2 regions of the Pseudoalteromonas sp. '520P1 No. 423' genome follow, and region 2 is predicted to be linked to the other one. Evidence: predicted binding sites of a transcription regulator. Region 2 holds the regulator's gene; the other holds the start of a gene.
What was found. Region 2 encodes LexA, which represses DNA repair genes until DNA is damaged. Its sites were predicted from a motif close to TACTGTATNNNNATACAGTA; they were not measured.
Positions count from the first base shown of each region.

Region 1: ruvC (crossover junction endodeoxyribonuclease RuvC) is a predicted target of LexA. The motif match lies at 2,130-2,149, and genes of this name have one in related genera.

Region 1 is NZ_BBZB01000001.1:3,217,809-3,221,240, forward strand. It holds gene ruvB (Holliday junction branch migration DNA helicase RuvB) at 1-862, opposite strand, end outside; gene ruvA (Holliday junction branch migration protein RuvA) at 899-1,537, opposite strand; gene ruvC (crossover junction endodeoxyribonuclease RuvC) at 1,560-2,081, opposite strand; gene PSA_RS14780 (efflux RND transporter periplasmic adaptor subunit) at 2,362-3,432, shown strand, end outside.
Region 2 is NZ_BBZB01000001.1:290,407-293,838, forward strand. It holds gene coxB (cytochrome c oxidase subunit II) at 1-757, opposite strand, end outside; gene lexA (transcriptional repressor LexA) at 1,426-2,043, opposite strand; gene plsB (glycerol-3-phosphate 1-O-acyltransferase PlsB) at 2,218-3,432, shown strand, end outside.

The DNA.
Region 1 (3,432 bases), 2.9 Mb from region 2:
CAGCTAAGTTATCTAAACCAACAGGCCCACCCATAAATTTTTCTATGATCGCTAATAAATACTTTCGGTCCATAAAATCAAAACCTGATTTATCTACATCTACCATATCTAAAGCTTGTTGCGCAATTTCTAAGGTGACTGCACCATCACCTTTTACTTGTGCATAGTCTCTAACTCGGCGTAATAAACGATTAGCAATACGCGGCGTGCCTCGAGATCTCTGCGCTATCTCCATCGCACCTTGCTCATTCATAGGTAAATCTAAAAAATCAGCGGAACGATTAACAATTTTTGATAAGTCTTCAACAGAATAAAATTCCAGTCTTTGAACTATGCCAAATCGATCTCTTAAAGGTGATGTAAGAGAACCTGCACGAGTTGTTGCACCCACTAATGTAAAAGGCGGTAAATCAAGTTTAATTGAACGTGCAGCAGGTCCTTCACCTATCATAATATCTAGCTGGTAATCTTCCATTGCAGGATATAGAATTTCTTCAACTTGAGGGCTTAATCTGTGAATTTCATCAATAAAAAGGACATCATCTTCTTCTAAATTAGTTAAAAGTGCCGCTAAGTCGCCTGCTTTTTCAAGCACAGGGCCTGATGTAGTTTTTATATTTACATTTAACTCATTGGCAACGATGTTTGCTAAAGTGGTTTTACCTAACCCCGGTGGACCAAATATTAATAAGTGATCAAGCGGTTCAGATCTGGCTTTAGCCGCAGCAATAAAGATTTCCATCTGCTTTTTAACATGAGGCTGACCTGTGTAATCTGTTAATAATTTAGGCCTAATCGCCCTATCAACAACATCCTCATTACCTTGAATTTCAGGTTCTATCAGCCTATCTGCTTCTATCATTTTATTTGCTTCTACTGTTAACTATTTTATTAAGTATTAAATCATTGACTTTAAGGCGGCTTTTATCAGCTCTTCAGAACTTAAACCTTTACAATTTGAGCCTTTGGCTGCTTTTACTGACTTTTCTGCTTGAGTTTGTTTGTATCCTAACGTCATTAATGCAGCAATAGCATCATCTTCAGAAGTGTCAACAATTGGTGCACCTTGCATTTCAAGTACAATGCCATCTTCGTTTGTTGCATCTGTAAATGGTGTAAATAAATCCATGCCCCAATCTTTCAGTCTATCTTTCATCTCAAGCACTAAACGCTCAGCTGTTTTTTTACCTACACCAGGAATTTTAACTAAAGTTGACGCATCTTCATTTTGTACACATCTTACAAATTGCTCAGCTGACATGCCAGATAAAATAGCTAAACCCAGTTTTGGACCAACGCCATTGGCTTTTAATAACTCGCGAAATAATGCTCGCTCAATTTTATTATTAAAGCCATATAGTAATTGAGCATCCTCTCTCACCACAAAATGCGTATATACAGTTGCATTTTGTCCTTCTGACGGTAAATTATAAAAACTTGTCATTGGTAATTGTATTTCATAACCAATACCATTTACATCTAATAAAATTTCAGGCGGTAGTTTTTCTATTAATATTCCGCTCAATCGTCCTATCATTTTTTTACCTTTTTAATATTTTTTATCTAAGTCGTCCACGAACAACTTTTTTTGCTTGTCCTGACATTTTAATTAAATTCTGCTGAGAATGACCATGACACATAGCGATAGCTAATGCATCGGCTGCATCTGCTTGCGGTATGGCAGGGAGTTTTAAAATCGCTTTAACCATATGTTGTACTTGTTTTTTATCTGCTGAACCCGTTCCCACAACAGCTTGTTTTATCTGCCTAGCAGAATAATCAGTCACAGGTAAGTCAGCCATAGTAGCAGCAACAATCGCAGCCCCCCTTGCTTGGCCTAATTTTAAAGCTGAATCTGGGTTATGCGCTAAAAACACTTGCTCTATTGCAAAGGTATCAGGTTTAAATTGTTCTATCAGTTGAGTGACACCTTGGTAGATCATTTTCAAACGTTCAGGTATAGGTCCTCCCCCTAGACGAATACAACCACTGCCTAAATAAGTAAACCGACTACCTTTTTGTTCAATAACACCATATCCAGTTAATCGGGAGCCTGGATCTATCGCTAAAATGATTGCCAAGTGGATCCTAAATCTTTAATGCATATAATATTGGGGATAATGGCTTATAACTGTATAAATTACCAGTGTATTGTAATTTAAATATCATCTAGTTTATTTAAAGATAAAAAATCCCATTCATGGGATATTCTAAATTAGCACTATCCCACACATGGGACAACTAAATAAAAACCAACAATAAACACCATAAAACACAAAGGTAACAATAACTTAAATAAGTGGCACGCTACCTGCTCTATGAGATGAAAGTAATGAATATATTTTAAAATGGAGCCGCATTTTGGACATATCGATAGCAAAACAAAAAAAACCTAAATACACACAATTATTAATTTGGGGCTTAGCTTGTACAGTTGTCGCTACTGCAATGTATTATTTATGGTATTTAGCTCAGGCCGATTTTTCAGTAGATGCCAATGAAATTGTCACAGGTTCTGTTAAGCGTGGTGAATTTTCAGTATCAGTGAGAGGTTCAGGGATCTTAGTGCCAAGAAATATTCAATGGTTATCATCAAATGTAGAAGCTAGAGTTGAAAAAGTGATAGTCAAAGCAGGTAAGTCAGTTAAAAAAGGTGAATTAATAGTTCAACTGAGTAACCCACAACTTGAGCAGCTACTTGAAGAAACTAAATGGGAACTTGAAGCTAAAATAGCTGAAAGTAAAGCGGCTAAAGTAGAACAAGAAGCCTTATTATTAGACCAAAAATCATTAATGTTAGATGCCAAGTTAAATTATGAAAGCAGTAAATTAAAACAAGATGCGCAAGAGCAATTATATCAAAGTGGTTCTGGTGTGATCTCTAAAATTGATTACGAAAAAACGCGACTTGAAACAATACAATTAAGTCAGAGGTTAGATCTACAAACGGCTCGACTACAAAAAGTTCAACAGAACATCATAGTACAAAGTAATGCGCGACAAGCACGATTGAATAAAATGCAAAAAACATTAGAACGTGCACAACAGCAAGTTGATAGCTTAATGGTAGTGGCAACATTAGATAGTGTCGTTCAAGAAGTGCCAGTAGAAGCTGGTCAAAGAGTCAATATGGGCGGTAATATAGCTAAACTCGCCCGAAAAAATGATTTAATAGCCGAACTGAAAATACCTGAAATTCAAATTAGAGATGTCGCAATAGGTCAAAAAGTTATTATAGATACACGTAATAATAAGGTCTTTGGCACAGTTTCAAGAGTAGATCCCGCAGTAGTGAACGGCAGCGTACAAGTTGATGTCTCTTTTACTGATAATTTACCAAGTGATGCAAGACCAGATCTTACAGTCGATGGTGAAATTAAAATATCTTATATTGCCAACACTTTATTTATAGATAGGCCGTTATTTGCTCAA
Region 2 (3,432 bases):
AGGCATCAAACTCAGCTGGCGCTTTAGCAACAACAACAACTGGCATAAAGCCATGGTCTTTGCCACATAGCTCTGCACACTGACCCCTATATGTACCTGGGGTATTTACACGGGTCCAAGCTTCATTGATAAATCCGGGATTAGCATCTTTTTTTACTGCGAAATCAGGTACCCACCATGAGTGGATCACATCATCTGACGTCATTAAAAAGCGTACTTTTTTATCTGTTGGGATCACTAAAGGTTTATCTACTTCAAGTAAATAATGTTCTCCTTTAGTTTCTTTATTGGCTATTTGATCTTGTGAAGTAGACATAATGGAATAGAAATCCACGTCTCCCTTTTTACCTTCATAAGTCAGGTATTCATAGTGCCATTTCCACTGAGATCCGGTTATTTTTATAGTCAGATCTGCTTTTGAAGTATCTTCCATAGCAATCAATGTTTTAGTAGCTGGCACAGCCATACCTATTAATATAATAAAAGGAATTGCAGTCCATAATATTTCTATTTTTGTACTTTCATGAAATTGGGCTGGCTTTGCCCCTTTTGATTTTCTATGACGGAATATAGCCCAAAACATCAGGCCAAAGACAATTATACCTATCACACAACAAATCATAAAAATGATCATATGCAGTTGATAAACGTTTTCACTTATATCGGTTACTCCAGTTCTCATATTAAGCGAGCTATTTGCAAAACTTAATTGAGGGATAAGCAATATAAGCCACAAGGTAAAGCGCACGACACCCATGTGACATCTCCTTTTATGCTTAAAGCAAAGAAATGGTTAAAATATCAATCGAATAAAACCACCTCAGACCAGGTAATTAAATTAAACTTCAAATGCTTTTGCCATTTCACTATTATAATTGGTATTTATTTTGATATATTTTTTATTACCGCTTTAAATAAATTTTATTTTAAACAGCTCTATAACTAAATAGTCCATGATTGTTATTTGTTCAAGTTTTAACAAAAAAATAACATAGATATTTTTGATAAATTTGTTAAATCAGTAAGTTAATTAGAAAAATTCAAGAAGAGGGCTCTAGTCGAAAGCCATAAATATAAGGGGTACAGCCTAAAAAAAGCATATTAATTATTGCAAAACAGTGTTTAATTGATTTTTATTGGCATTAATTGTATTTGAAGAGTTTTTTTTGTAACAATATGATTTTAAAAATAATAAAAAACGCTAATATTCATTTATTAAATAATATTAGCGTTAATGAGTTTGTGTAATACCAATTCTATTAAGTTAGTGATCTAATATAAATTAGGATAAGTTTTCAAGAGCAAGGCGCTTGATTGAGCAATAGCTGGCTATTGGGATTGAAAGCAACGTAGCTATTGTATATTTAGACCATTAAGATTGTTCACATATTTATTGGAATTGGTATACATTTAATTAAATTTATATTACATCCAATCGGCTGTTCTTATAACACCAACTGCTAAACCTTCAATGTCAAAAGACTCACTTTCTAAATCAACTACAATATCAGAAAAGTCTTCGTTTTCAGGATGCAAAAGTACTTGGCTGCCCTTTTTTTCAAAGCGTTTAACGGTTACGTCATCGCCTACACGAGCAACGACAACCTGTCCATTATTTGCAACTTGGGTTTTATGAACCGCTAATAAATCGCCATCCATTATGCCGATATCTCGCATACTCATGCCATTTACGCGTAATAAAAAGTCTGCAGCAGGTTTAAATAATTCAGCTGAAACTTCGTAATGGCTTTCAACATGCTCTTGTGCAAGTATCGGTGAACCAGCAGCGACCTGGCCTATTAAAGGTAAACCAAGTTGCTCAGGTTGTTCGTCTTCAACTACGCGAATACCTCGGCTAGCACCCGGCACCATTTCAATAACACCTTTTTTAGCTAAAGCTTTTAAATGCTCTTCAGCTGCATTTGCACTACGAAACTCGAGAGATTGCGCTATTTCAGCCCTTGTAGGAGGCATACCGGTATCTTTGATAAATACCTTAATTAGTTCTAAAATTTGTGTTTGTCGTTTTGTTAACGGTCGCATACAACTGGGTTTCCATACAGTACATGTTACTGTGAGTATATACAGTTATTTTAAAATGGCAAACAAGTATTTAAAAGATATTTTACTCTTGATAAAGCTTAATGGTCTGTCCAGTTCTATAATAAATGTTGAATTACTGATATCCTTGCGCAAACTTTTTTCTTAGGTGGACCAATGGCGTTTTTTTCTTTTATAAATACAGGGTTTAACTTTCTAGCAAAGTTAACAAATAGCATTTTTGTAAAAAGCAAATTATTTCCTGAAGACCCTTGCTCACAATTAGGCCTTAAAACCAATTTGCCGACCTTTTACATTACAAGACTTAATTCTCAAAGCGATTTAGCTGCGTTAGGTCATCAATGTAAAAAGCTAGGTTTACCTAACCCAAGAAAAAATCAGATCTTAGGTGACTACTCGCTGCCAGGCTTAATCCCATTATCAAATCCGGCGCCTTTATTTGGCTCAAAAAGAAAAAAAACAAATGCGATAGAGCAAGGTGAAATAATATTTAAAGCTTTGCGAGAAAACCCAGAACAAACGGTGCAAATTATTCCAGTCACCATATTATGGGGCAGAGACCCAGGTAAAGAAAAGCCAGGTTTAGGTACTTTATTATCGCACTCGTTAAGTCCTAGCTGGCTAAGAAAGTTACTCGTTGTAATATTTTCTGGTAGAGATAACATGATTCGCTTTAGCCAAGCTGTTGATGCAAGAGAGTTACTCAATAAAAAACATGCTACCGATGATTTACCTCATAAATTAATTCGTGTTGCACGTGCACATTTTCAACGTCAAAAGCTTGCTGCAACAGGCCCTAAACTTCCTTCTAAAGATAAGCTATTTAGAGGCCTTTTAGCCTCAAAAAACATCAAAAAAGCCATTGCTGATGAAGCTAAAAGTAAGAATATCAGTAATGAAAAAGCACAAGAAAACGCTTTAAAGCAACTCAATGAAATTTCAGCCAATTATAACGATGCAGTGATACGCGTTTTTGCCAGAATATTAACTTGGTTATGGAACAAACTTTATAATGGCATTGACGTTAGAAATATTGAGCAAGTTAATGAATTATCACAAAAAGGTCACGAAATAATTTATGTCCCTTGCCATCGAAGTCATATGGATTATTTATTATTAACCCATGCGATCTATCAACAAGGGTTAGTACCACCACATATCGCAGCTGGTGTTAACCTTAACTTTTGGCCTGCAGGACCTATATTTAGACGATGTGGCGCCTTTTTTATTCGTCGTTCATTTAAAGGTAATAAACTTTATTCTAGTATTTTTAAAGAATACCTTTTCCAGTTATTTAACAAAGGTCATTCAGTTAAATTTTATACTGAAGGCGGTCGCAGTAGAACAGGCAGGTTACTAACACCTAAAACC